4 regions of the Vibrio sp. 11986-1-5 genome follow, and region 4 is predicted to be linked to each of the others. Evidence: predicted binding sites of a transcription regulator. Region 4 holds the regulator's gene; each other region holds the start of a gene.
What was found. Region 4 encodes PurR, which represses purine synthesis genes. Its sites were predicted from a motif close to TNANGNAAACGTTTNCNTNA; they were not measured.
Positions count from the first base shown of each region.

Region 1: the regulator PurR is predicted to act here: its motif matches at 3,964-3,983, upstream of purL (phosphoribosylformylglycinamidine synthase).
Region 2: the regulator PurR is predicted to act here: its motif matches at 5,198-5,217, upstream of glyA (serine hydroxymethyltransferase).
Region 3: the regulator PurR is predicted to act here: its motif matches at 1,632-1,651, upstream of AACS00_RS06325 (phosphoribosylaminoimidazolesuccinocarboxamide synthase).

Region 1 covers NZ_CAWNVW010000001.1:79,880-87,587, forward strand. The annotation lists gene purL (phosphoribosylformylglycinamidine synthase) at 1-3,812, opposite strand, end outside; gene mltF (membrane-bound lytic murein transglycosylase MltF) at 4,156-5,664, shown strand; gene AACS00_RS00410 (hypothetical protein) at 6,150-6,281, shown strand; gene tadA (tRNA adenosine(34) deaminase TadA) at 6,386-6,892, opposite strand; gene AACS00_RS00420 (LysR family transcriptional regulator) at 7,017-7,708, opposite strand, start outside.
Region 2 covers NZ_CAWNVW010000001.1:33,499-41,206, reverse strand. The annotation lists gene AACS00_RS00180 (efflux RND transporter periplasmic adaptor subunit) at 77-1,123, shown strand; gene vexH (vibriobactin export RND transporter permease subunit VexH) at 1,123-4,233, shown strand; gene AACS00_RS00170 (YitT family protein) at 4,323-4,925, opposite strand; gene glyA (serine hydroxymethyltransferase) at 5,303-6,553, shown strand; gene lipA (lipoyl synthase) at 6,670-7,635, opposite strand; gene lipB (lipoyl(octanoyl) transferase LipB) at 7,632-7,708, opposite strand, start outside.
Region 3 covers NZ_CAWNVW010000022.1:90,581-98,288, reverse strand. The annotation lists gene AACS00_RS06340 (J domain-containing protein) at 1-588, shown strand, start outside; gene AACS00_RS06335 (hypothetical protein) at 742-927, shown strand; gene AACS00_RS06330 (SulA-like leucine-rich domain-containing protein) at 1,194-1,589, shown strand; gene AACS00_RS06325 (phosphoribosylaminoimidazolesuccinocarboxamide synthase) at 1,770-2,873, shown strand; gene AACS00_RS06320 (transporter) at 2,930-3,328, opposite strand; gene AACS00_RS06315 (NAD-dependent malic enzyme) at 3,687-5,375, shown strand; gene AACS00_RS06310 (DUF3392 domain-containing protein) at 5,477-5,800, shown strand; gene AACS00_RS06305 (SanA/YdcF family protein) at 5,773-6,528, shown strand; gene AACS00_RS06300 (DUF2797 domain-containing protein) at 6,681-7,511, shown strand; gene AACS00_RS06295 (cysteine desulfurase-like protein) at 7,573-7,708, opposite strand, start outside.
Region 4 covers NZ_CAWNVW010000011.1:517,740-525,447, forward strand. The annotation lists gene glgA (glycogen synthase GlgA) at 1-361, shown strand, start outside; gene AACS00_RS05330 (alpha/beta fold hydrolase) at 565-1,389, shown strand; gene AACS00_RS05335 (TfoX/Sxy family DNA transformation protein) at 1,633-2,223, opposite strand; cyclic di-GMP riboswitch class I at 2,340-2,422, opposite strand; gene purR (HTH-type transcriptional repressor PurR) at 2,624-3,631, opposite strand; gene elyC (envelope biogenesis factor ElyC) at 4,007-4,813, opposite strand; gene cmoM (tRNA uridine 5-oxyacetic acid(34) methyltransferase CmoM) at 4,929-5,723, shown strand; gene mukF (chromosome partition protein MukF) at 5,720-7,057, shown strand; gene mukE (chromosome partition protein MukE) at 7,038-7,708, shown strand, end outside.

The DNA.
Region 1 (7,708 bases), on a different contig from region 4:
ACGGTACGGAATACTCGCTCAGGATGCGGCATCATGATCGTCACTCGGCCATCTTGAGTCGTTAAGCCAGTAATCGCATTAGGCGAACCATTAGGGTTATTTGGGTATTGTTGAGTCGCTTGACCATGATTATCCACAAAGCGCAGCGCAACGGTACCAGATTGCTCTATCGCATCTAAATGATGGCTATCACGCACTTCTACTCGGCCTTCACCGTGAGAAACGACAATCGGCATCCGTGACCCTACCATCTGATCAAAAAACAGTGACGGTGACGGTTGAATTTCCACCAAACTAAAACGTGCCTCAAAGCGCTCAGATTCATTGCGAACAAACCGTGGCCACAATTCAGCGCCCGGAATCAAGGTTTTCAAATTAGACAGCATTTGACAACCATTACAGACACCAAGTGAAAAGGTATCTTGACGCTGGAAGAATCGCTCAAACTGCTCACGTGCTTGGGGGTTAAACAAGACCGACTTGGCCCACCCCTCACCAGCGCCTAGCACATCTCCGTAAGAGAAGCCGCCACAAGCGACCAAACCATGGTACTCATCAAGAGCAACTTGCCCCGTTAAAATATCACTCATGTGGATATCAACGGCATTAAAGCCAGCGCGATCAAAAGCAGCGGCCATTTCCACATGCGAGTTGACGCCTTGCTCACGCAAGATAGCCATATTGGGTTTGCTTCCCTTCGCAATATACGGTGCCGCTATGTCTTGTTGGACATCAAACGTTAACTCGGCATGTAAACCTGGATCAAGGTTATCTTGCTTAGCCGCAAACTCTTGATCAGCGCAGCGTGGGTTATCACGCAATGCCTGCATTTTATGGGTCATTTCTGCCCAAATAGTGCGTAGTTGGGTGCGGTTACGTTCAACCACGACTTGCTGATCGGAAGTAATACGTAGAGTATCCGAGTCCGTTACCGTACCAATCACATGGCAACAGGCTTGTAATCCATGATTCGCTAAGGTGGTCAATACTGAATCCAGATCGTCATTGCGTATCTGTAATACTGCCCCAAGTTCCTCATTAAACAGAATCGCTAAGTTGTCATCCCCTAATGGCGCAATATTGGCTTCAATACCACAATGCCCAGCAAAGGCCATTTCTGCTAGCGTAACCAGTAAACCACCATCGCCCTTATCGTGATAAGCAAGTACTTGTTGCTGGGCGACCAGCGTTTGAACCGCGTTATAAAAACCTTTTAACTGCGCAGCGTTATCAACATCTGCAGGCTTATCGCCTAGCTGCTTGTAAACTTGAGCCAGCGCTGTTGCACCAAGGCGATTTTTACCATTGCCCAAATCAATCAGAACTAAGCTTGTTTCACCTTTATCGGTTCTCAACTGAGGAGTGATGGTTTTGCGCACATCTTCCACCCGAGCAAAAGCGGTAATCACTAGCGATAATGGTGACGTCACCGATTGAGATTGTCCCTGCTCATCTTGCCATTGGGTTTTCATTGACATGGAGTCTTTACCGACGGGAATGGTTAATCCCAATGCAGGACAGAGTTCTTCACCGACCGCTTTCACTGCAACGTAAAGCCCGGCATCCTCACCGGGATGCCCTGCTGGCGACATCCAGTTAGCAGACAGCTTAATATGTTTAATATCACCAATATGTGTGGCGGCAATGTTGGTGATCGCTTCACCAACCGCCAAGCGTGCAGAGGCAGCAAAATCGAGCAACGCAACTGGCGTACGCTCGCCCATGGACATCGCTTCACCATGATAAGTGTCGTAACTGGCCGCGGTTACTGCACAGTTTGCTACTGGTACCTGCCAAGGACCCACCATCTGATCACGCGCTACCAGCCCAGTGACTGAACGATCACCAATGGTGATTAAGAAGGTCTTCTCTGCGACCGCAGGCAGACGTAGGACACGATTAATAGCGTCATTCATCTCAATATTAGAGCGGTCTAAAGCCGGACTTTGTACTTGTTGTGTAGTGGCTTGACGATGCATTTTCGGTGGTTTGCCCAGCAAAATATCCATCGGCATATCAATCGGTGTATTATCGAAATGGCTATCTTCAAGGGTTAAATGGCGCTCTTGAGTCGCTTCGCCAACCACCGCATAAGGGGCGCGTTCACGTTTACAAATCGCCTCAAACACTGGCATGTTTTCTGGAGCAACCGCTAACACGTAACGTTCTTGAGATTCATTACACCAGATTTCTAGTGGACTCATCCCTGGTTCATCGTTGGGCACATCACGAAGTTGGAATTTACCGCCGCGATCACCATCATTGACTAACTCAGGAAGGGCATTAGAAATCCCCCCCGCCCCAACATCATGAATAAAGGCAATCGGGTTAGCGTCCCCCATTTGCCAACAGCGGTCGATAACCTCTTGGCAGCGACGTTCCATTTCCGGATTTTCACGTTGTACAGAAGCAAAATCCAAATCTTCTGCTGATTGACCCGATGCCATAGAGGATGCCGCACCACCACCAAGTCCAATATTCATCGCTGGGCCACCCAGCACAATTAACTGCGCACCAACAGGGATCACTTTTTTCTGCACATGATCTGCGCGAATATTGCCCATCCCACCAGCGATCATAATCGGTTTATGGTAACCACGAACCTCTTGTCCCGCATGTGAGATCACTTGCTCTTCATAGGTTCGGAAATAGCCCAATAAGTTAGGACGACCAAACTCATTATTAAACGCCGCGCCGCCTAGCGGGCCTTCGAGCATAATGTCTAACGCGGTGACAATCCGACTTGGCTTACCAAAATCACTTTCCCACGGTTGAACAAACCCAGGAATACGTAGGTTAGATACACTAAAACCAACCAATCCAGCCTTCGGTTTACCACCGATGCCTGTTGCGCCTTCATCACGGATCTCACCGCCCGACCCCGTTGCCGCACCCGGCCATGGTGAAATAGCCGTTGGGTGGTTATGCGTTTCGACTTTCATCAAGATATGGGCATCTTCATGATGATAAGTGTATTGACGAGAATCGGGATCAGGGAAGAAACGACCAACTTTAGACCCCGTCATAACGGCAGCGTTATCTTTATAAGCAGAAAGGACGTGATCAGGGGTAACTTCAAAGGTATTTTTGATCATCTTGAACAGCGACTTTGGTTGTTCTACACCATCAATGGTCCAATCGGCATTAAAGATTTTATGGCGACAATGTTCAGAGTTAGCTTGCGCAAACATCATTAGTTCAATGTCATTCGGGTTACGACCTAAACGAGTAAAACTCTCGACTAAATAGTCAATTTCATCTTCGGCTAATGCCAAACCAAGGGAAACGTTTGCTTGTTCAAGCGCAGAGCGGCCGCCAGTGAGGATATCAACTTGTGACAACGGTGCTGGTTCAGCGACAGTAAACAAGGCTCTCGCCGACTCTAAATCACTGAATACCACTTCCATCATCCGATCATGAAGTAAGTGACTTAGTTCAGTTTTTTGAGCCTCAGTCAGTGGGCTCTGACTATCAATATAATAAGCCGTGCCACGCTCTAAGCGCTTAATTTTGCCTAAACCACAATTGTGAGCAATGTCAGTGGCTTTAGAAGACCAAGGAGAGATGGTGCCTGGACGTGGCGTAACTAACAACAGTAGACCTTGTGGCTGGTGCTCTTGAATTGTTGGGCCGTAAGTGAGTAATTGTTGCAATTTACTCTGTTCTGCGCTGTCGAGTTGAGCATTAAGATCAGCAAAATGCATAAACTCAGCGTAGATACCAGTGATTGGTAGGTTTTGTTGACGACACGTTTCGAGCAGTTTTTGAATCCGAAATTCAGAAAGCGCTGGGGAGCCACGCAAAATTCTCATGAGCTTAGGTCTCTATATACAAGTGATTAAGATGAAATTGGGATAAGTTCATTAGATAACAAATGGTTATCTATGAATGGATAAACAAATACCAATGTCGACTCATTACTGCGAGGGCATTATAGAGGATTTCTTTTTGTGACGTAACACCAAAAGCAACCGTTTGCGCCATTTTTTCGTATATTTTGCACTAGCCCTCATTCGGCCGTCGACAAGGCTGATCAATAAGTCTAGAGAAATAAGAATGTTAAGTTCCTATTCTAGAGCGATGGTGTATAAGCTTTGCCTTCAACACCTCAGGTTTGGTATAAAGACATAACCAGATGTAAGAGATCACCAATCAATGACCCCATTTTCTTTCACGTTTTTCTATCGCGCGCTATGGCTAGCATTAACCATGCTCGTTCTCAACGGCTGCCAAATTGACTCTGAGCCACAAAGCGAGCTAGAAAAAATCCGTGAGAGAGGCGTGCTGCGTGTCGGCACGTTAAATAATCAACTGTCCTATTTTATCGGACCTGATGGTCCTGCTGGCCTTGATTACGAATTAGCAAGAGAGTTTGCTCGTGAGCTGGGAGTACGGTTAGAAATGAAACCCGCCTACCGTACATCGAGTCTCTTTCCTGCTTTAAAAAATGGCGAGATAGATATTATTGCCGCAGGGTTAAGCCAATCTGAACAACGCTTAAAAGAGTACCGCGCAGGACCTGCTTACTATTATGTATCACAACAGGTGGTATACAAGCCGGGCCAATGGCGACCTCGTAATATTAGTCAGTTAATCGCCAGACAAGATGAACTGTTGGCGGAGCATGATCAGCAACCTATTTTTAAAATCGTCAACGATTCTCATTTTACTACGACATTAGCCAGCGTTGCCGAGCGTTATCCTGACTTTCAATACGAGATTGATAATAATAGTGATGTGAGTGAGCTATTAAAACAGGTCTCTAAAGGTGAACTGCTGTTTACGATGGCGGACTCAGTAGAAATCTCACTCTCACAGCGTATTTATCCAGATATCGCAATGGCTTTTGAAATGACCGAGGACCAGCCGATTTCTTGGTTTATGCGGCGTTCTGATGATGAAAGTTTATATGCGTTAATGATAGAATTTTTCGGTAATCTCAAACAATCCGGAGGTTTGGCCTCTTTAGAAGAAAAATACATCGGCCACATTGGTAACTTTGATTATGTGGATACTCGCGCCTTTATTCGCGCGTTGGAAACACGCTTACCTAAATGGGCGCCGCTGTTTCAAAAATATTCAGAAGAATTTGATTGGCGTTTAATTGCTGCGGTGGCTTATCAGGAGTCACACTGGAATCCGATTGCTCGCTCGCCAACTGGCGTTCGCGGCATGATGATGCTCACCTTACCAACGGCGCGCAGTGTTGGAGTAACTAATCGACTCGATGCAGAACAATCGATTCAAGGTGGCGTCGAATATCTACGCAGAATGGTCGCACGGATTCCAGACAGTATTCCACAACATGAAAAAATCTGGTTTGCATTGGCTTCCTATAATATTGGCTATGGGCATATGATGGATGCTCGTCGTCTTACTCGCCAACAAGGTGGATCGCCAGATTCATGGGTTGATGTCAAAGATCGCTTACCTCTTTTGCGTCAGCAACGCTATTTCTCTCAGACGCGTTATGGCTATGCTCGTGGAGATGAAGCTCGCGCTTATGTGGAAAACATCCGTCGCTATTACCAAAGCATCATCGGCCATATGGATCCACATCATAGTAGTGATACCGATCTTGGGATTGATGATTTGTTAGTGATTACTATCGGTCCAGAAGACGTTGTGGATGAGAGTGATGAGAACAACGCAGATAACGAATAAATAACCATTAGCGAGCACCGATTTTTCCATCATCTACCCAACAAAATTTGCTGCTCGCTAATAAAATCTCTTGATTTTTATATCTAAAAACCATAAATATCTAGTGTGAAATTTAACGGTAATAAAGTATTGATACACTTTATCCCTACCTTGCTATACCCAAACGACTTGAAGTTGTAGGTAGGCGGCAAGTGAGTGAATCCCCATGAGCATAGGCAAACGATGTGATTGGGGTAAACGAACGTAGCCAACACCGCTGCTTTAAATAGGAAGGGGATAAATGCTTAATCTAGCACAGGTGAGGATCGTTAGGCCCTTATCTGATTACTTTGTGTCACATCAACCTGATGAAAAAAGACTGAGGTAATCTACCCTAACCACTTCAAGTCATAGCATCCATGAAAAAAGTCGATCCACATGGCTGCCACTTACAGTGGGAAGGGTTCGGTAAGTTTGATTATTTTTATAATAATAGGAGGGTGTTTATGTTGAAGCGAAAACGTCAATCAAAACTCCTGAACAAAGCAGTATCAGCCAATCGCCGCCGCCGTATGCTGGCAAACACAAAGAAGAAAGTGCTCGCTCGTCATCGTGCGTTCGTGCAACTGATAGACTGATCAGAGACCAGCAAACATCTACTCTATAAAGACTGAATCAAGTGGTAGATGTTTGCCCATATCCTTCTTAGCCACCGAGTTCATTACCATTCTTGATCTTACCTTTATTTTTGTTGTTCTTTTTGAGCTTTTATTTCTTGTCGCCGACGCTTAAAAAAAGCTTGCAGTTGCACCCGACATTCATCAGCTAATAGGCCTTTTTCAACCACCGCGTAATGATAAGCCGCTTGGCTAGCAAATAAATTCAGTACCGTTCCTGCGGCTCCGGCTTTGAGATCCGGCGCACCATAAACAATACGTGCCACTCGGCTATGGAGCAAAGCACCTGCACACATTGGACACGGTTCTAAGGTGACATACAAGGTGGTATCTAATAAACGATAGTTTTGCAAAGCTTGCCCGGCTTGACGCAGCACTTGGATCTCAGCATGAGCCGTTGCATCATGTTCACCAATCGAGCGATTCCAACCCTCAGCGATCACTTGACCATCTTTGACTAATACCGCCCCGACGGGTACCTCGCCTTCCGCTTCGGCCTTCGCTGCAAGCGCTATCGCTCGGCGCATAAAGTCTTCATCTTGTTGGGAAAACAAGGAGGAACTGTCGTTCATAAATGCCTCTTTATACCAATAATAATACCCAAACTATTTAGCCTTGCGGTAAGTAAGCCGCTATCGCTCTCATCAAATAGAAAAGGGATAGAAAGTATATCGTTAACCGCTTTATCCGGTAAGCTTAAAGCGATAAATGCTGAGTTAGATGGTCAACCAACAAACGAACCTTGGTTGATAAGTGGCGATTTTGTGGATACAGCGCCCATACCCCCTCGCGATCATCTTGAAAAGTTGCCAACACTTCGATCAACTTTCCTTGTGCGAGGTGTTCAGTGACATAGTAATCGGGTAATTGCGCCAGCCCCATCCCCTTCAACGCAGCATCAAGCAGCACCATGCCACTACTGCAGCGAATTCGACCACTCACTTTGATGCTTCTTGATTGCTTATTTTCCTTAAATCGCCAATGATCGTGGGTACCAATCAAACAAGAGTGACGCGTTAATTCAGATAAAGCATAGGGAGTACCATATTGTGCTAAATAGGCCTGACTGGCACAAACGTGTAAACGACGCTCACTGAGTTTACGAGCGATAAAGCTGGAATCCTCCAATTGCCCTAACCGTATCGCTAAATCAATACCTTGATCGATCAAATCCAACTTCTGGTTAGTTAATACCAACTCCAAATCAAGCTGCGGATAAAGTAATAAAAAGTTATGCAATAGTGGCGCTATTTTTTGCTCACCATACGTCACCGGAGCCGTCACTTTAATTTTGCCACTTGGGGTATGTTGGATCTGCGTTATCGCTTGCTCAGCCTGAAGCAAACCATCAACCAACACTTTACATTGTTGGTAATACAGCATGCCCG
Region 2 (7,708 bases), on a different contig from region 4:
TCTTTACGTTACTTGACGTTTATTGTTCTTAGAAACGGTTACAATGGAATCAGTGACTTATTATCTGAACCTAATCATGAAAAAAATATCGTTACTTGTTGCTTTGTTATTCCTCTCATTACCGACTTTTTCGACTATGGCTTCTGCCACCATGGCGACGCCTGTGGTGATTGAGTCGGTACAAGTTCATCAAATTTCTCAACGTTTATCGTTGATTGGTAAATTAGTCGCTGATCAATCGATAAGTATTTCGGCCGAGGCGGCCGGACGAATCGATGGCATCATGGTTAACAGCAATCAGTTGGTTAAAAAAGATCAATTGCTGATGACGTTACACGATGCTAAAGCCCAAGCTGCCGTCAGCGAAGCACAAGCCTATCTGCGTGATGAACAACGTAAACTCGCGGAATATGAGCGTTTGGTGCAACGCAATGCGATTACTCAAACGGAGTTAGATGCTCAACGCTCCAGTGTTGATATTGCTCAAGCAAGGCTGGCTGCTGCGCAAGCTCAGTTGGCTGATTTTCGTATTACAGCACCGTTTGATGGCACCATTGGCTTCATTGATTTTAATCGTGGTCAATTAGTGAGTATCGGTAATGAGCTCATGACATTAGATGACCTATCGGTGATGCGTTTAGATTTACATGTGCCGGAGCGTTATTTATCGAGTCTCTCACGCGGGATGACCGTATCGGCGCAAACCACGGCTTGGCCTGATCAAGTCTTCACCGGTACAGTCGTTGCGATCGATTCGCGTATTAATCCTGAAACATTGAATTTACGCGTACGGATAGCGTTTAAAAATCCTCAGCAACGTCTTAAACCAGGGATGCTTATCTCTGCTCGACTCGACTTTCCGCCTATCTCAGCTCCGATCATTCCAGTACAAGCTTTAGAGTATTCAGGCACCAAACGTTATGTTTATGTGGTTGGTGATGATAGTCGGGTGACTCGGACGGAAGTGCTATTGGGCACTCGAATCGACAATCAAGTGGTGATTGAACGAGGCTTAGAGATCGGTCAACGCATTGTGGTTCAAGGGATTGTCAATATGCGTGATGGGCTAAGCGTGAGGGAAGTTACTGCTGACGGTCAACCGGTTAAGAAAGGCGCACAATAATGTTGTTATCAGATATTTCAGTAAAACGCCCCATTGCGGCGGTGGTATTAAGTTTATTATTGTGTGTTTTTGGTTTGGTTTCTTTTTCTAAACTGTCTGTACGTGAAATGCCGGATATTGAAAGCCCTGTCGTATCAATTTCGACGCGATACAGCGGTGCTTCTGCGACCATTATTGAAAGTCAAATCACTTCAGTACTTGAAGACCAATTGGCCGGGATCAGTGGTATAGATGAAATTAGTTCAACTACTCGTAATGGCATGTCACGGATTACTGTCACCTTTAAGCTTGGTTACGATTTGAATGAAGGCGTGAGCGATATTCGTGATGCTGTTGCGCGAGCAAAACGATCACTACCAGAGCAAGCGGACGATCCACAAGTGTTTAAGAATAATGGTTCGGGTGAAGCCTCGGTATACATTAACTTAAGCTCATCCAATATGGATCGTACTCAGCTTACCGATTATATCGATCGGGTTTTAGTTGATAGGTTTAGCTTGATCAGTGGCGTTAGCTCGGTGGATATTTCTGGCGGCTTATATAAAGTCATGTACGTTCGTCTTAATCCAGAACAAATGGCCGGACGCGGTATCACCACCACCGATATTACTAATGCATTGCGGCGAGAAAACATTGAAAGCCCTGGGGGACAAGTTCGTAATGATTCTACAGTCATGTCAGTACGTACGGCGAGAAGCTATCAAAGCGAAGAGGATTTTCAGTCACTAGTGATTAAACAAGCCAGTGACAATACGCCGATCTATTTACGCGACGTAGCGGACGTCTTTATTGGTGCAGAAAATGAAAACTCGACCTTTAAAAGTGATGGGGTGGTCAATGTCAGCATGGGGATAATTCCTCAATCTGATGCTAACCCGTTGGAAGTTGCCGCTCGAATTCATCAAGAGGTTGATCGTGTCCAACAGTTTTTGCCCGAAGGAACTCGATTAGCGATTGATTACGACTCAACGGTGTTTATCGAGCGTTCGATTGAAGAAGTTTATAGCACGCTGTTTATTACTGGCGGGTTGGTGGTACTGGTACTGTATATTTTTATTGGTCAAGCTCGTGCTACTTTAATCCCTGCAGTGACTGTACCAGTTTCATTGATATCTTCGCTGATTGCCGCCTATTATTTTGGTTTTTCGATTAATTTGATCACGTTAATGGCGTTAATTTTAGCTATTGGATTGGTCGTTGATGATGCCATTGTGGTGATGGAGAATATCTATCATCATATTGAGCAGGGAGATAAACCCTTACTGGCCGCTTATAAAGGGGCGCAGGAAGTTGGGTTTGCGGTGATTGCTACCACACTGGTTTTAGTGATGGTTTTTTTACCGATCTCGTTTATGGATGGCATGGTAGGGCTACTCTTCACTGAATTTTCGGTGCTGCTAGCAATGTCCGTGATTTTCTCTTCCTTAATTGCTTTAACCCTGACGCCAGTGTTGAGCAGCAAAATTTTACGCGCCAATGTTAAACCAAACCGTTTTAATCGCTTGGTCGATAAATTGTTTGCTCGATTAGAAGCTAATTATCGCCGTGCTTTACAATTGGCTTTACGGATAAAGTGGGCCGCACCGTTAGTGATTATGGCTTGTGTCGGGGGCAGCTATGCGCTTAATCAACAGGTTCCCGCTCAGTTAACCCCTTCCGAAGATCGCGGCGTGATTTTTGCCTTTGTGCGTGGTGCTGATGCGACCAGTTATAACCGCATGGCAGCCAATATGGATTTGGTCGAGTCACGATTAATGCCATTACTCGGTCAAGGTTTTTTAAAGTCTTTCAGTATCCAGTCGCCAGCGTTTGGTGGTAACGCTGGGGATCAAACGGGTTTTGTGATTATGATTCTGGATGATTGGAATGAGCGCGATATCACCGCTCAACAAGCCTTGAATCATATACGACAAGCGTTGGCGGGGATTCCTGATGTGCGTGTGTTCCCATTTATGCCGGGGTTTCGAGGCGGGTCTAGTGAACCGGTGCAGTTTGTTCTTGGCGGCTCCGATTATGAAGAGCTACAACAATGGACTGAAGTACTTAAACAGCGTGCAACAGAATCACAGATGATGACTGGTGTTGACAGTAACTATTCAGAGAAAACGCCAGAACTGGTTGTTTCGGTTGATCGTCAGCGTGCCGCTGAACTCGGTATCAGTGTGCAAGAGATTTCCAATACCTTAGAAGTGATGCTCGGTGGACAAAAGGTGACAACCTTTGTCGAGCGAGGGGAAGAATACGATGTGTATTTACGTGGTGACGAAAATCGCTTCAATAACGCTTCGGATTTGAGTCAGATCTATTTGCGAACAGCATCAGGGGAGCTAGTGACCTTAGACACCTTGACCCATATTGAGGAGGTTGCATCCTCGATTCGTTTAGCGCGCTACAATAAGCAAAAAGCGATCACTATGACGGCTAACCTTGCCGAGGGGTATACCTTAGGCCAAGCACTCGACTTTTTGGATAAGACAGCTCAAGAGATATTACCGAGTGACATCACCGTCAGTTACTCTGGGGAGTCAAAAGATTTTCGGGAAAATCAATCCAGCGTTGCGATTGTCTTTGCATTAGCTTTGCTAGTCGCCTATTTGGTCTTGGCGGCGCAATTTGAAAGCTTTATTAATCCGTTAGTGGTGATGTTTACTGTGCCTATGGGGGTGTTCGGTGGATTTGTCGGGCTATTTGTCATGGGGCAGGGGATGAACATTTATAGCCAAATAGGGATGATCATGCTGATCGGTATGGTGACGAAAAATGGTATTCTGATTGTTGAATTTGCCAACCAGTTGCGCGATCGAGGTTATGAATTCGAGAAAGCCATTATTGATGCTTCTGCGCGACGTCTACGGCCGATTCTGATGACGGCGTTCACCACATTGGCTGGAGCGATACCCCTGATTTTATCGACAGGGGCGGGCTATGAAAGTCGAGTCTCGGTAGGGACCGTGATTTTCTTTGGGATGGCGTTTGCGTCATTGGTGACATTATTTGTTATTCCAGCGATGTATCGATTGATTTCACAAACGACGCGTTCACCGGGGCACGTGGCGGCTGAACTGGATAAAGCGATCAGTCATGATGTGAAATCACGCGCGACCCATTAGTCAATGACGAACGCTGTTTCGATTTGCGTATAAAAAAACGCCTTAAACCGATATTGGCTTAAGGCGTTTTTCATGGCTAGCACTTAGATTTAAGGCTGATAAGTAACGTTATAGCGAGTAGGCTTATGATTCATACTCAGCACTAGATTCAAGATAATCGCCCCAAAAATAGACAACAACACCGTACTTGGACTGATAAAGAACAAAGAAGCACTCAGTATTAATCCGTCGATCACCATCTGTACATGGCCTGCAGGTATTGCATACCTATCTTGTATCGCTAAACAGAGGACATTAAAACCGCCTAAACTCGCGCGATGACGAAAAAGAATCAGCATGCCAAGGCCCATTAATAGTCCGCCCGCCAGTGCGCAATAAAATGGATCTATTTCGCTGAGGGTAATGAACATGGCCAAATGATCAGTAAAAATCGAGACTAATGCCCCGCATAACGCGCTATTGATAGCAAATCGACCGCCGAAACGACGCCAAGCTAATAAATAAAATGGACTATTAGCCATAAAATACAGCCAGCCAAATGACCAAGGCAAAAAGTGGGTCATCAGCAGTGCTAATCCAGCAGTTCCGCCAGTCAGTAGTTCTCCAGCTTGGAGAAAAAACACGCCTTGCGCGACTAAGAACGTTCCAGTCAGCATGGCGATTATATCTTCTTTGTGGGTGTGTTTATCCATTGCTACAGCTCAAAAGATCAATCGGATTAGAGGGAATAGTTGCGCGCTATAGTAATGAAAAGTGGCGATTTTCGGTAGCATACAGGCAGAAATTAAGGTAGATCTATGTCATGAGCGTTTTACAGGCTGTAAAGCGTAACATTGACACTTAAGCGATAGGTTCACGTTCAGCGGACTATTATCGTTAGTCATGATGAAAAAACTGCATGATATTTTATGTAATTTACGCTTTATGAGACACGTTAAATTAGGTAGAATGCGCGCCGTTAGGGTGACGAAAACGTTTGCGTTGGGTCATTGTGTGGTTTTTATGCCCAAAAGATACTAAGTCGTTTGGGGATAGCTAATTTCAGATAAATCTGAGTCAGGAGATACAGATGCTTAAGCGTGATATGAATATCGCTGATTACGATGCGGAGTTATTCGCAGCAATCCAAGAAGAAACGCTTCGTCAAGAAGAACACATCGAGCTTATTGCTTCAGAAAACTACACTAGCTCACGGGTTATGGAAGCACAAGGCTCTCAGCTCACCAACAAATACGCTGAAGGTTACCCAGGTAAACGTTATTACGGCGGTTGTGAATACGTTGATAAAGCCGAAGCATTAGCTATTGACCGTGCTTGTCAGCTATTTGGTTGTGAGTACGCTAACGTTCAGCCTCACTCTGGTTCTCAGGCTAACAGTGCCGTTTATATGGCGTTACTTAACCCAGGCGATACCGTATTAGGCATGAGTCTCGCTCATGGTGGTCATTTAACTCATGGCTCTCCAGTTAACTTTTCGGGTAAACACTATAATGTTATCCCATACGGTATTGATGAAAGCGGTAAGATCAATTACGAAGAGATGGAAGCATTAGCTCTTGAGCACAAGCCGAAGATGATTATTGGTGGTTTCTCGGCTTATTCACAAATCGTTGATTGGAAACGGATGCGTGAGATTGCCGATAAAGTTGACGCTTACTTTTTTGTCGATATGGCGCACGTTGCTGGTTTGATTGCGGCGGGAGTTTATCCAACTCCGCTCCCTTATGCGCATGTGGTGACCACGACGACGCATAAAACGTTAGCTGGCCCTCGTGGCGGTTTGATTTTGTCCAATGCGGGCGAAGAGATGTACAAAAAGCTTAACTCGGCGGTTTTCCCGGGTGGCCAAGGTGGGCCATTAATGCATGTTATTGCGGCGAAAGCGGTAGCATTTAAAGAAGCAATGGAGCCTGAGTTTAAAGAGTACCAAGCTCGCGTGGTAAAAAATGCCAAAGCGATGGTGGCTCAATTCCAAGAACGCGGTTACAAGATTGTTTCTAACAGCACTGAAAATCACCTGTTTTTAGTTGATCTGATTGATAAAGGGATTACTGGTAAAGAAGCCGATGCCGCACTGGGTGCAGCGAATATCACCGTGAATAAAAACTCGGTACCTAACGATCCTCGTAGCCCATTTGTAACCTCGGGTATTCGTATTGGAACACCAGCGATCACACGTCGTGGATTTACTGAGCAAGATGCACAAGATTTGGCAAACTGGATGTGTGACGTATTAGATAACGCCAACGATCAAGCGGTTATTGAAGCGACTAAACAGAAAGTGTTAGCGATTTGTCAACGCTTACCGGTTTACGCTTAATACTTTGTCATAGTAGATAAAATGGCCCGCTGTGCGGGCCATTTTTTTATAACGCAATCATTAATCAGCGGAGGGATAGGCTCTACTGCTGATAACCGTATAGATTCGCGATAGGGTTATTTGACTTCTAAGCCCTTAGCCTGCAAATCCGCATGATAAGATGAGCGGACAAAAGGTCCACAGGCAGCATGGGTAAAGCCAAGCTCAAGAGCGATCTCTTTTAGCTCATCAAACTCTTCAGGTGGCACGTAGCGCTCAACCGGTAGATGGTGACGACTTGGTGCTAAATACTGACCTAATGTCAGCATTGTTACGCCATGCTCTCGTAAATCTTTTAAAACTTGGATGATCTCTTCTTTGGTTTCACCTAAGCCCATCATGATACCTGATTTGGTTGGGATATCAGGATGTTGCTCTTTAAACTTACGCAGCAATTCTAAAGACCATTTATAGTTTGCCCCAGGGCGCGCTTTACGGTACAGGCGTGGAGCTGTTTCTAGGTTATGGTTAAGCACATCTGGCGGATTATCTTTGAGTTTTTCTAGCGCAATGTCCATCCGGCCTCGAAAGTCAGGGACTAAAGTTTCAATTCGAATTCCTGGATTTAAAGCACGAATTTCACGATTACAGTTGGCAAAATGTTCAGCGCCACCATCGCGTAAGTCATCGCGGTCGACCGAAGTGATCACGACATACTTGAGCTTCATATCACGAATGGTTTCAGCGAGTTTTTTCGGCTCTGCGCCATCAACGGCATTTGGACGTCCATGGGCTACATCACAAAATGGGCAGCGTCGAGTACAAATAGCACCAAGGATCATAAACGTAGCGGTGCCATGATTAAAGCACTCCGCCAAGTTGGGGCAAGACGCTTCTTCACAGACAGAGTGAAGATTATTTTTACGCATCGCGGCTTTAATTTCTTGTATACGCTGGCTATCGGCAGGGAGTTTAATCTTCATCCACGATGGCTTACGTAGCACTTCTTTTTGCTCAACCGGCATGTTTTTCACCGGAATCAGTGCCATTTTATCAGCGTCACGATATTTAACGCCTTTTTCCATTTGAATTGGTTTGCTCATGCTATTTTACCTATAAAAGGTGCTTCTGTGCTGAATTCGACTTGTTGATAACCGAATAAACGGACAAGCTCTT
Region 3 (7,708 bases), on a different contig from region 4:
GAACAGCGCTACAATGAGCTATTACAACAACGATTCAATCAACGCCGAGCCAATCAATTAATTGCCTTACAAAATCTCGAAATACAAGCGCAACAGGACGATTTAAGGAACGAGGACGAAGATAAGGCGTTACAAGAACGCCAGACTCAAGATCATACGATGTCGTTGATGAGCGATTTTTTATTCGTTTTAATTGGCCTATTGTTAATTATGGGCATCTTGTCTCTCTACCGTTCAATCAAAACCAAACAACAGCATCAAGCTGAACAATTGAATCTGGAGCAAAAAGAGCAACTTCAACAACAAGCCGCCGTCATTAAACAACAAAAACGTCAACTTGATAAACTCTATCAAGAGTTTAAAAAACAACAACAGCAGCAAACCCATCATCAACACGATCAGACTTTTTCTTTGGCCTGTGCGTTACTCGGTTTCCACCCTCATCGATTACCCGATGAAAAAACCATCAAACAGCGCTATAAGCAGTTGAGTAAGATCTATCATCCCGATCTGCAAGGCAGCGAAGAAGAGATGAAACGCCTGAACGGCGCAATAAAAATCATTACTCAAAAGTTAAACAAAGGTTAGTATTTATAACAACCATATCGCAACCCCTTCTAAATAAATCACTAAGCAAACGATTAGCATCGCAAACTCAGTAACAGATACTTAACTTAATTACTAAGCATGTGCGATAATCTGCACAGATTAAACACCAAACAGAATAAGGTGGCAAAAGTGATGTTTACTGTGAGCGGTGTGTGCGATTGGTGCAAACTGTCAAACCAATTAACCAAGCATGAATATATTGATGGTAAAGCGCATTATTCTTGTCCAAATTGTCATGATCTGGCAAAAATGGACGTCAGATTATTCAACCTTGATGAACTTGCCTTCCGTGAACGACAAATACACCAAGCGTCCTAATCCTAAAGCGCCATCAGGGCGCTTTTTTGTTCCATAACATTTTGCTTGTTCTCTCTCCTCCTTTCATAAACTGCCAATTTGATCACAAATTCACATCTTTGGCTTACTCTCTCGTTCAAAAAACAACCGCTTATTTATCAATCATCTAGGATAAAAGTCCTAGCTAAATACCAATAATGGACAAAAAACAAACACAATTATTGCTTGATCAATATCCATACCCAGATTACTGTGTATTCATACAGCATGTATATGAGGACAGTATTATGCTTAACACGACCTTCCATTATTCAGATACTATTTATGACTCTTGCTCGGTCAATCGCCACTGCGTGCCACAACTCAATCATCCTATATTATCTCGTTTGGCGCAGTTATCCGAACAACGCCAATGGATTCTCTATACAGCACAATGTCCACGTCCTCGCTATCAACAATTAAGTATGCACCGGATTCAGTGTCATAAAATTATTCATATGAAGGCTTCACACTCCGACTCTGAAATAGACACAGTGATCAAAGCCATTAAATCGGGTAATGCCAGTGCCATTGTTGCCTCGGCAAATATCGATAAAGTTAATCAGCGTCGTTTACAACAGATGGCAAAGCTGCACCAGTGTGAAGTTTTTTTCCTGAATGAAACCTCACCGATCTTCCATTAGTCACCATACTTAAAACAGACACAGAGTTTATCGATACCCTATCAAAGCAAACGTTTGCTTTTTATCTGGCGACAGAAAATAGTTCTGGTATGATGCGTGCAATAAACAAGACCCAATGTTCGGTTTGCAGACCAAAGGGTCTTTCTTGTCAACGCTGTTTAATCCAGATAGGAATGTTTCATGAGCCTTGCTGATCAAGTTCTTGCCGTCAATGACGACCTCCCCATTCGTACTCACCAGCCTGTACACAGCGGTAAAGTCCGCTCGGTTTACTGGCTCACTGAACAAGACAGCCAGCGATTGATCCAAGAAAAAGGTTATCCGATTGCCAAAGATGCGCCACTGGCGATTATGGTGATCAGTGACCGTATCTCTGCTTTCGATTGTATTTGGCATGCCGAAGGAGGATTAAAAGGCGTTCCAGGTAAAGGCGCTGCGCTCAATGCTATTTCTAACCATTGGTTTAGCCTTTTCAAACAACAAGGGTTAGCCGATAGTCACATCGTCGATATTCCCCATCCTTTAGTATGGATTGTACAAAAAGCCAAACCGATTAAAATCGAAGCGATCTGCCGCCAATACATCACTGGTTCGATGTGGCGTGCTTACGCTAAAGGTGAACGCGAATTTTGTGGCATTACCCTTCCTGATGGATTGAAAAAAGATAGCCGACTCCCTGAACTTTTGATCACGCCATCAACCAAAGGCATTTTAACTGGGATCCCTGGTGTTCCTGAAGCCGATGACGTTAACATCACTCGACACGACATCGAACAGAATTTTACTGCATTTAACTTCACCACCCCTGCTGATATCGACCTTTACGAAACACTGCTTAAGCAAGGTTTTAACGTTATTAATGAAGCACTAAAAAATATCGGACAACTGTTTGTCGATACCAAGTTTGAGTTTGGTTATGTGAAAGATGCCAACGGACAAGAAAAACTGATTTATATGGATGAAGTCGGCACGCCTGATTCTTCACGTATTTGGGATGCTAAATATTATCAGCAAGGACAAATTGTCGAAAATTCAAAAGAAGATTTCCGTCAATTCTTACTTAGTTACTTCCCCGACCCAGATATTTTACTCAACAAAGAACGCATGGTAGAACGCGAAGCGTTGGCAAAAAATAACGCACTTCCAGTAGAAGCGTTGATGGATATTTCACGCACGTATTTAAGTATTGCAGAAAAAATTGTTGGGCACCCCATCAAACTGAGCAGCAACCCAAAACAAGAGATCATTGCTATATTACGTGAACACTATGATTTAATTGTTTAATCTCATTTTATCTGCACTCATCATCGAATTGATGAGTGCAGATAATGATAGAAAGGTTAAATCGTAGGTGAAGATGGGGTAATGGTCACCAAAAATTCATCCCCTTGAACAGGCTGCAGTACAACCTCAGCACTTTTCTCGATCAACGATACCTGAGCTGGTTCCAATGCATAAGGCATGATCAGTTTGAGCTCTTCTATCCCTTCTGATTTTGCTAACTTGAGCAATGCGATGAGATTGGCTTCATCACTTCTACGGCTAGATAAGGTACTGAACGCCAAATCCCATAACCGCTCTTCGTGGGTTTTACTCTGTTTAACCGTATCTTGCCAGACGGTACCAAAGATGGGAGCAAAAGAGGCTAATATTTCAGAAAAATTCCATCGTTTCGTACACGATGCGCCTAAAAAGCTCGCATAATCAAACACGACAGAAACTCGTTGTGATTGTTGCATGTTTACCTCAATGTAAAAATCTATCCTAGCGCGCTTACTATTATGCAGGAATACTTATATAGCAATACGATATATAAAAACAATCTTTTATGCGAAGCATTCCCACCTAACTGGAATATAAACCACCAATCTTTTAACAAGATACAAACAACCTTAACCCACTATGTTTCTTCTTCGTATTTATCACGTCAACAGAAGGTTACTAATCAAAAGTGGTCGAAGGTGACCGATTTAAACTTCAATTGAGTCTATAATGAAAATAATCACTTAAAGGTAAAGGCTTATCTATTTACAACTTAGCTGATAAGCCGCTATCATTTTTAACCATCTGTTCCCACCTACCCTACATAGGCACCAAATGAATAACGATAAACGTCCGCTTTATATTCCTTACGCTGGTCCAGCGCTACTTAGCACCCCTTTATTGAACAAAGGCAGTGCCTTTAGTGCCGAAGAGCGTGCATCTTTTAACTTGGAAGGCTTACTTCCAGAATCAACAGAAACGATTCAAGAACAAGTCGTTCGCGCCTACCAACAATATTGCAGCTTTGAAAGTGATATGGATAAGCATATTTATCTGCGCAATATTCAAGACACAAACGAAACCCTCTTCTACCGTTTAGTGCAAAATCATATCTCTGAGATGATGCCAATCATTTACACTCCAACGGTTGGCGCCGCCTGCGAAAACTTCTCCAATATTTATCGCCGTGGCCGTGGGCTATTTATCTCTTACGCTAACCGAGATCGTATCGACGATCTGCTTAATAACGCGGCAAACCATAACGTTAAAGTGATCGTGGTGACCGATGGTGAGCGTATTCTTGGCCTTGGCGACCAAGGGATTGGGGGTATGGGCATTCCAATCGGTAAATTATCACTTTACACGGCTTGTGGCGGAATCAGCCCAGCCTATACCTTACCTATCGTATTGGATGTCGGTACCAATAATCCACAACGCTTAGCAGACCCGATGTACATGGGCTGGCGTCATCCTCGGATCACCGGAGCCGAATACGATAACTTTGTCGAAGATTTTATCCAAGCGGTACAACATCGTTGGCCAGATGCTTTGATTCAATTTGAAGATTTTGCGCAAAAAAATGCCATGCCACTGCTGGAACGCTACAAAAATCGCATTTGCTGCTTTAATGATGATATTCAAGGCACCGCGGCGGTCACCGTAGGTTCGCTACTGGCGGCGTGTAAAGCGGCTGGTAGCCAATTATCACAACAACGGATTACCTTCTTAGGTGCAGGCTCCGCTGGCTGTGGTATTGCCGAAGCGATTATTGCCCAGATGGTCTCAGAAGGGATCTCTGATGCTCAAGCTCGTTCACAAGTTTACATGGTCGATCGTTGGGGTCTATTAGAAGAAGGGATGCCGAATCTGCTTGATTTCCAACAGCGTCTGGTACAGAAAAAAGACAATACTCAAGATTGGACTTCTGAAGGCAATGGTTACTCATTGGTCGATGTAGTACGTCATGCCAAACCAACAGTATTGGTGGGTGTTTCCGGTGCTCCGGGTCTGTTCAGTGAGGAAGTGATCAAAGAAATGCATGCGCATTGCCCTCGACCGATTATTTTTCCTCTCTCTAATCCGACGAGTCGAGTTGAAGCGACGCCTGCCGATATTATTCACTGGACCAATGGTGAAGCATTAGTCGCCACTGGTAGCCCGTTTGCTCCCGTCATCCATGATGATAAGACGTACGCGATTGCCCAGTGTAATAACAGCTATATCTTCCCCGGGATTGGCTTAGGCGTACTCGCCGTAGGAGCGAAACGAGTGACCGATGAGATGTTAATGGAATCGAGCCGAGCCTTATCACTCTGTTCACCATTGGCGATTAATGGTCACGGGCCGCTTCTTCCTCCGCTAGAATCGATTCATTCTGTCTCGAAGAAAATTGCCTTTGCTGTTGCTAAAAAAGCGATAGAACAAGGTGTTGCGTTAGAAATTACGGATGAAGCTTTGGACGTTGCCATTGAACAGCATTTCTGGCAACCTGCTTATCGTCGTTACAAACGTACCGCTTTTTAATCCGTCCCGTTGAACAAAGCGTTAATAGGAGCTGTTAATGTTTGCGCTGTTTTGTCGTGCAACGTTAGCAGCTTCGAGGCTTTAATCACTAGAGTACCGATATGATGAGTTTTTTGGCCCCAGCCGGTCAGTATCTAGCCCCCTATCTCGCTGAAATCTCGATGGCGCTGATCGCCTGCTGGTTGGTGATGCTGGGTGGAGAAGTTAATGCCTTACTACGCCGCCTGATGCGTAACCAGCATTTTATTATCCGCACTTTAGTCTTTATTATCGTCAATGCGTTTGGCTATGGTTTACTGATTGTCAAAGCCAGCCCTTACTTAACTCGCACACTGGCCAACTTAGAGCGAGGCATGATGTTTAGTATCATCATGATCAGTTTTATTGTGATAGGTTTATGGGCACAAAAAAACCGACAAATTTAATGATTCGCCGACTGAAAACGCTTTTACGTTGGTTTCTTCGCGGCGTGGCTTTGCTGATACTGCTTGTCTTAATTGCAGTGACCGTCATTTTTTCCATTGACCGCTGGGTAAGCTGGCAGACACAACAATATATTATTAGTGATATCAATAAATTACCCAAGTTTGATGTCGCTGTTGTCTTAGGAACCAGCAAATACCTTGGCAGAACCTTAAACGATTATTATCTACACCGTATTGAGGCGGCAGTTGAGCTCTATCAACTCGACAAGACTGACTATTTTCTACTGAGTGGCGATAACGCTCATCGATCTTATAACGAACCTTGGACGATGAAGCGTGATTTACTCAAAGCGGGTGTGCCCGATGAGCAGATCTATCTCGATTATGCTGGCTTTCGTACTTTAGATTCGATTGTCCGAGCGAAACGCATCTTTGATACCGACGATTTCTTGATTGTCACTCAACGTTTCCATTGTGAACGCGCGCTCTTTATCGCTCAACATCACGACATTAATGCCACCTGTTTAGCGGTGCCGGGTCCTAAAAATCATCTGGGGTATAAAGTACGTTTACGTGAAGTCTTCGCGAGAAGTAAAGCCGTTTTAGATCTCTATTTACTCGATACGCAACCGAGATTCCTCGGCCCAAAAGAACCTATCCTGTCTGAATCTCGTGATAGTGGTACACTAAGCGAGAACACTGTAGATGAGTCTGATTGGACTCAATAATAAACCTATAATTCCAAACCCAAACGACCGAAAACACATCGTTAATAACCTAAGCTCTGGCTTACGGATCTCAATAATCCGTTGATTAACTTGGTCATAAATAACGTAAGTGTCGGTCAGTAAGGGATAACAACACACAAAAGAGCGATGTCATGTCTTTAACTATACGCGGCGTATTACAAAAAATGCGTGCTCAACATCATCAAACGGTTCATTACCAACTTCCCGTTGGCGAGCATTTGGTCAACCTTAATCCGCTGATCGGCAAAACGCTGACACTTCATCATACGGGTAATATTTTTTGCCATTCATGCGGCAAAAAGACCAAAAAAAGTTACTCTCAAGGTCATTGCTTTGTATGCATGAAGAAGCTTGCTAGTTGCGATATGTGCATCATGAAACCAGAGACCTGCCATTTTGAACAAGGCACCTGCCGTGAACCTGAATGGGCACAAACTCACTGTATGGTCGATCACTATGTCTATCTGTCCAACACCTCAAGCTTAAAAGTCGGCATCACTCGCCATAATCAAATTCCGACACGCTGGATAGATCAAGGCGCTACTCAAGGATTACCACTCTATAAAGTCAAAACTCGACACATTTCAGGCTTACTCGAAGTCGAACTGGCTAAGCATATCGCGGATAAAACCAACTGGCGAACACTACTTAAAGGAGATGGAGAACCTTTGCCTTTAGCCGAACATGCCGCAAAATTAACACCATTATTAACCTCAAAAATTGCAGAGTTAAGGCAGCAATTTGGAGCCGATGCAGTGATTGAGTTGGACGAGAACGGCACCGAAATTCGTTATCCAGTTGAACAACATCCAGTCAAAATCACCTCTCATAATTTTGATAAGCAGCCGTTAGTTAGTGGTGTGTTACAAGGTATTAAAGGTCAATATCTGATTTTTGATAGCGGGGTCATCAACATTCGCAAATACACCGCTTACGAAGTAGAAGTAAGTTACAACGAATAATATCGGAAATAATCCAACGAGCCATCGAGCAAACAAGTTTGCCCGATGGCGACTGACGGCGTTACTCGACGAGCGATACTGGCTCAACCAATGGCGCCAATACGTTAAAAAGCTGATCGATTTCTTCAACGGTGTTGTAATGCATTAAACCAATTCGCACTACCCCACCTTTCGCTTCTAACCCCAGTTGACGAATC
Region 4 (7,708 bases):
TCTTGCCCATTTAGTCGAGGCTGGAGCGGATTTTTTCCTGATGCCTTCAGAGTTTGAAGCTTGTGGACTAAACCAAATCTACAGTATGGCTTATGGTACTTTACCTATTGTACGAGAGGTCGGCGGTTTAAAAGATACCGTACAAGATTATGATAAGTATCCGCAGCAAGCGACGGGATTTGGTTTTCAAGAGCCATCGCCTTCAGCATTATTGATCACAATGCAAAGAGCATTACTATTTTATCTACAGCAACCAGAAGAGATGCTCAATGTTCAAATACGAGCGATGAGCAAAGATTTTGGCTGGCGCGAGTCTGCCCTTGAATATATAAAAATGTATCGCTTAGCTATTTTTGACTAATGCGAGTAAAGGCTAGAAGTGCATACAAGTGCTTGGTGAGCGGATAGCCTATTATTCCTTTTCTGAATTATGTTCTTCTGTACCGATGGGGAGCGTTTCCTCATCGGTCTACTCACAATAGTTTTTTACAACTCAAAAACGATTTTTGACACTAAAATATGCTAATCTCTCAGTATCAATGATTTTGATTTTCTGTGGTATCCATGTCTCAATCTTTACTGTTCCATAAAGTCTATCCACACCCAACTAGCCGAGAATGGGTGGTGTTTGTGCATGGCGCTGGCGGAAGCTCATCTATTTGGTTTAAACAGATCAAAGCGTACAAACAGCATTTTAACTTGTTATTGATTGATTTACGCGGTCACGGAAAATCTCATCGTATTATCAAAGATCTGATTACTAATCGATATACTTTTAAAACGGTGACCATCGACGTCCTCAAAGTACTGGATCACTTGAAAATAGCTTCAGCTCATTTTGTCGGGATGTCTTTGGGCACGATCATCGTGCGTAATATTGCCGAATTATCTGCTCAGCGAGTTCGCTCTATGGTATTAGGTGGGGCGGTTACTCGCTTGAATATTCGTTCGCAACTATTAGTTAAGCTCGGTCATTTAAGTAAACATCTCATCCCCTATATGTGGTTATATCGTCTGTTTGCTTACATTGTGATGCCACAACGCAGTCAGAAAGAGTCTCGTCATTTGTTTGTTCGAGAAGCTAAAAAATTGTGTCAGCAAGAATTTAAACGTTGGTTTACGTTGACTGCCGAAGTGAATCCATTAATGCGTTATTTTAAAGATAGAGAATTGCCTATTCCGACGTTGTATTTAATGGGAGAGCGTGATTACATGTTTATTCGCCCAGTACGTGAAATGGTCGCCGCTCATCGGCAAAGTGAGCTGTTGGAGCTTCCAAACTGTGGGCATGTTTGTAATGTCGAACAACCGGAGTTGTTTAACCAGCTGTCGATTCAATTTATCCAGCGGCAAAGCACACCAACCACTTTATCTCATTCTGTGCTTTAATTTCTCCATTTGCTAATAGAAGAATACGATTGTGAGGCAGCTAGGTTTAGTTGCCCTAGTTTTATTATGTTGTTGATTTATAACGATAGCGATGGAAGGGGATGGCTTGCAGTTTTGTCCATTCAAGTCGTGTCAATGATACCGAAATGATGAATTTCAAACGGCTATAATATCTATCAGGGTAAGTGATTACGGATCAATATGCCCGCTACGCCTGACTGGCTAGCGGGCTAGGTATCTGAATTAGAATAGGCTTTTTTTCAGTTCTTCTCGGCGGCTTGGGGGGATAACCGACCAGTGTTTACCTTCAATTGCCCCTTCTAATGCCCACAATAGTTCTACACTGACATCCGATGAGTGACTTTGTCTAATTGCTTGATAAGCCGCAACAGAACCAGCTTGTTGTAACTGATCAACGGAGTGAATACCTGCTTTTTTAAGCATCCGTTCAGTCGCTAAGCGCAAGTTAGGCAGGTCTTTTAAGCGAGTGGGTTTCGTTTGCTCTTGTTGCTCTCGCTCAGCTTTTGCATGGCGTAATGCAGTGGTTGCTTCTTGCAAGATATAGTTTGGATTAAGCCAACAGGTATCAGGTAACGCAAAGTATTTAGTCACCACAGGAAAGCCCCGTTTTTTATAAACATAGGGCAGATAGCCTCTTGCGGAAAAAACTTTGACCGATTCATCGTCAGCTCGAAGATGCAGTTGATTATTGACAACTAAAGCGAACATGGTGTCATCGACAAAAATCCCGAAGCCACCAAACATTGAGCGCGACTTGACCTGGCCAAGCAGTTCGAATAGTCGCATTGAATCTTTTAATACGGGTTTATCCATGCTGTTATTCTCGGTGTATTAAGCAATTCGCCAGCAAAATCAGGTCCGAGAAAATAGCAAAAAGTCAAAAAGCATAATAGTAAGGGGAGTTGACTTCTTCTTTTGGCTATTTTGTCATCGGCAACCCCGCTACCTACCACTTTGGTTTAGGCCGGAGGCTTTGCGTCCCATCTTTTCAGATGGTTTGCCCTGTGCGTGACACGTTTCATTATTGACAAAATAGTATAACGTGGATGTATAAAATAAACAAATCATTGAATAAGTATCACACTCAGTCATCACTAGTATGCCTTTTATTTCATTGGTAGTGTGAATGGTTTGGGTATTAATAGCTCCAATCATAGCCTAGAGTTATGATTGGAGCTTGTGATTTATGATGGGGTAATGAAGTGCTTATCTATTAATTAGTGAGTTTTTTGACTGAATCACGCTCAACGATTTCTGGGTGCATTTCAAAAATACGTCTCTCATGTTCTTTATCTTTAATACGTTCTAACAATATTTCAAAGGCATTTTTACCTACACGGCGTTTAGGTTGGTGCACAGTGGTCAGTGGTGGAGAAAAATATTCAGCTAACTCAATATTGTCATAACCAATAACAGACATATCGTCTGGTACGCGTACGCCACGTTGCTGTAAACGGCTGATTAAGCCTAATGCCATGGTGTCATTAAAGCAAAACACCGCAGTAGGGCGTGTATCCATCGCAATGATTTTATCCGCGGCCAGAACGGCAGTATCGCATTCGAAGTTACCTTCTAAGATCCAATCTTCTTTAACGGTTAGGTTAGCTTCTGCCATGGCACGACGAAAACCGGCAATACGCTCCTGACAGGCGGCTTTAACAAAGTGACCGCTTAGACAAGCGATTTCAGTGTGCCCATTTTCGATCAAATATTTTGTAGCCAGATAACCCCCTTCTTCAGAGTTATCAATGATTTTATCCGCTTGTGACGTTTGTGGGCCCCAATCCATAATAACTTTAGGGATGGAGGGATGACTGTCTAACATCTCAAGTAACTCTTCCGTTAAATCGGAGCACATGACCAACATACCGTCGACCCGCTTTTCAGCAAGCATGCGAATATAATCACGCTGTTTCTCGTAGATACCACCAGTATTACAGAGAATGAGTGTGTAGCCTTGGCGGTAACAATAACTTTCAACCCCATCGATTACTTCAGAAAAAAATAAGTTGGTTGATTGAGTCACTAGCATACCGATTGTACGCGTTGTATTACATTTTAAGCTGCGTGCGACCGCGCTCGGTGCATAATTCAGCTGTTTAACAGCGTCCAAGACTTTTTCTTGGGTGGTTTCTGCCACAAAACGAGTTTTATTGATGACATGAGATACGGTTGTTGTTGATACGCCCGCTAGGCGTGCAACGTCTTTAATCGTAGCCATAAAATTATCCTGTCGATGACTGCTCGGTGTTGAGACAACTGGAGCAGTAGTTGTGTGCCCGAAAATGCAATCATCCTACTAGGGAGTGTGATAGACGAGAGGTTTGCCAAGGGTATTACCGGAGCTGCCCTTTATGCAAAGTCTCATGATTCGGGTATAGGCTAACGTCAGCCTAAAAGTAATAAAAACACAAAAACCGCTGTTAAATAGCGGCCTATTGGTTACATTTAATCTTGTTGATAACCAGCAAGATTCTAGACTGCAACGCAGTAACTCGCAATCAAATTCGGCCCATAATCCTTCCATTTAATGCTAAATAGGTACAATGTTTATCAAGTTGTGCACACCACCACTTTTCGACTGATAACGAGAAAATCAGTTACCCTCTATCATAGGTTTTGATTCAGGCAACTTAGGTTCATGAGTGACCCAGTCGCGCATCGTTTGCCAAATGAGCCCCATGGTTTCATACCAATATCGTTCAGTTTGCTCTAAATAGAGCGCTCTTGGGGTATATTTATCCCAAGCTTGGCTGATATTAGTTTGAGCTAGATAATTGGTTGGTGCTGGGATTGGGTTTAGCCCAGCAGATTGAAACTCATTGATTGCTCGGGTCATGTGACTGGCCGAAGTGACCAGAACTAAAGTGCGCTGCTGAACAAAAGCCGCTGCTTGTCTCGCTTCTTCCCACGTATCTTGCGCGGTTTCAAGCAAAATAATGTCCGATTTAGCAACACCAAGCGCCAGCGCAACTTTAGCCAACATACGTGCATGGCTAATTTCACTACCTCCTGTATAGCCGGACAAGATAAGTTTTGAACCGGGATACATTCGCATGACACGAATACCTTCCGTCAGACGCATTAAAGCGGCTCGAGTGAGTTCTGAGGTTGGTGGAATGCTATCATCAACGACATGACCATTACCTAGTACCATTACGTAATCGATAGTACCTTCAACTGGTAAAAAAGCGCTGTACTGACGCTCCAAAGGCATCAATAACTGACTGGAGATTGGTTGAAAAGAAATGGCGAATAAACTGGACAAAGAAAACAATACTACTAGGCAACCAGTTTTACGCTTAGCGGTAAACATAATCAGCATTAAGCCGATAAAACCAATCAACAGCAGCGCTGGTAATGGCATCAGTAGAGAAGAAACGATTTTTTTCAGCTCAAACATAGATTAAATAGTCCGAAAAAACAGCACTTGATAATAAAATCAGCGAAAGGTCCTTTATTCCTGCCATTCCTATGACAGAATAGCAGCACGATTTATTATCATAACTCAAGCTACTGTGACTGAAGATCGCAATTTCGACGATATTGCCCACAAATTTGCAAAAAATATTTACGGCTCTGACAAAGGCGAGATTCGTCAAGTCATTGTTTGGGATGATCTCACGCAAATTTTGACCCATTTTAACGGCCAAACAACACCACTGCATGTTTTGGATGCGGGCGGTGGCCTTGCGCAAATGTCGCAAAAACTCGCGAGGCTTGGTCATCAGATTACATTATGTGATCTTTCGCAAGAGATGCTCGATTTGGCCAAACAAGAAGTGACTGGCCAAGGGTTATTAGAGAGGTTTCGCTTTGTGCATTCCTCGGTACAAGCTGTGCAGCAACACTTGACGGAGCCCGTTGATATCATTTTATTTCATGCAGTGATGGAATGGTTGACCGATCCCCAAGAGGCTTTACAGCAGTTATTAACACTGGTACGTCCCGGCGGTATTGTCTCGGTGATGTTTTACAACCAACATGGCTTAGTTTATAAAAATGCGGTATGTGGCAATATTCCACATATTTTAAATGGCATGCCACATCGTAAACGATTTAAATTACAGCCACAAAAAGGGCTGATCCCCGCTGATGTATATCAGTGGATTGAACATGCTGGATATCAAATCATGGGTAAGTCAGGTATTCGCTGCTTTAGTGACTATATCGGCAATATGGCCAATATGGGCGAGTTTGAGTTTGCAGACCTGTTGGCATTAGAGCAACAATTTTGCCGCCAAGAGCCTTATCTATCTTTAGGACGCTACATCCATGTTTGGGCTAGGAAACAACCACAGGAAGAACAATGAGTGATATGACTCACAATGCGACTGAACAACCGATTGATGAACTCGTCAGTTGGGTGAAGCAGCACGATTTTTCTTTGAACTTACCTGCTGAACGGCTGGCGTTTTTAATAGCGATTGCTGTATTGAGCCATGAAAAATTCGATGAAGAATTAGGTGAAGGAGAATTGCATGATGCATTTGCAATTGTTAGCCGCCTATTTACTGAAACGGGTGAAGTCTCTGCATTTCGGGCTAATAATGCTATTAATGAACTGGTTAAACAGCGTTTGCTCAGTCGTTTTACTAGTGAGGTTACCGATGGCGCAAGTATTTATCGCTTATCTCCCTTAGCGATTGGCATTACCGATTATTATGTTCGTCATCGTCAATTCTCGAAATTAAAACTCTCTATTCAACTCTCTTTGTTAGCAGATGAAATGGCTAAAGCGGTTAAATCGGCTCAGCAAGGTGGTACACCCGCACATTGGAAAAAGAATGTTTATGGTGTATTAAAATACTCAGTGAGTGAAATCTTTGATCGTATCGATCTTAACCAACGCGTCTTGGATGAGCAGCAGCAATCAGTGAAACAACAAATAGCCGATCTATTGAATAAAGATTGGCGAGAAGCGATTCATAATTGTGAAAGTTTATTGTCTGAAACCTCATCAACATTACGAGAATTGCAAGATACGCTTCAAGCTGCAGGCGACGAATTACAAACTCAAATTCTTGATATTCAAGAGATTGTTTATGGCGATCCAGAATTAGAGTTTATCGATGAAGTGCTGTTTGTGCTGCAAATGAAGTTAGACCGAATCATCAGTTGGGGGCAACAAGCGATCGATTTATGGATTGGTTATGATCGTCATGTACATAAGTTCATTCGTACCGCGATCGACATGGACCAAAATCGCGCCTTCAGCCAACGTTTACGTCAGTCGTTACAGGACTATTTTTTACAGCCTTGGTTACTCACTTATGCAGAAGCAGAGCGTTTATCTGATCTGCGTGACGAGACATTGATGCTACGAGATGAAGAAGTCACCGGTCATATTCCACCACAAGTTGAATATGAAACGTTTCAAAAGGTTCACGATGAGCTTGCGGAACGTATTGCTGATATGCTCCAGAGTCACAAGCAGCAGGACCAACCAATCAACCTTGGTCATGTTCTGCGTGATTATCTTGCCGCACATCCAAGAACCCATCATTTCGATCTAGCCCGCATTGTTGTCGACCAAGCGGTTCGCTTGGGCTATTCACAATCCGACTACCAAGCCATTCAACCTGATTGGCAAGCGATTAACCAATTTGGTGCAAAGGTACAAGCTAATGTCATTGACCGATATTAACCACTACATGCCAGAAAATCTGGCTAAAGCGATTGTTAACCCGCTTTTCCCGGCTTTAGACAGCCAATTACGCGCTGGACGTCATGTGTCTAGTGATGATTTAGATAACCATGCATTTCTCAGTGATTTTGAACCTGAGTTGGCTCTTTTTTATCAGCGCTACAATACCGAGTTAGTTCGTGCTCCAGAGGGCTTTTTTTACTTACGCCCACGTTCTACTTCGTTGATCAACCGCAGCGTTCTTTCTGAATTAGATATGCTGGTTGGTAAAGTGCTGTGCTTTTTATATCTAAGTCCAGAGCGTCTTGCCCATGAAGGTTTATTTACGTATCAAGAACTCTATGAAGAGTTATTGAGTTTGACCGATGAGAAGAAATTGATGAAGCTTGCGACCAATCGTGCGCAAGGTTCAGATTTGGATAAAGAGAAACTGTTTGAAAAAGTCCGTACCTCGCTACGTCGTTTACGCCGCCTAGGGATGATTATCCATCTTGGGGAAACGACCAAATTTAGAATTACCGAGGCGGTATTTCGTTTTGGGGCCGATGTGCGTCTTGGTGACGATTTACGTCAGGCGCAATTGCGTTTGATACGAGATGGTGAAGCCGTTGTTCATAGTCAAGAGCCAAGTCAGCAAAGCTTATTGGATAC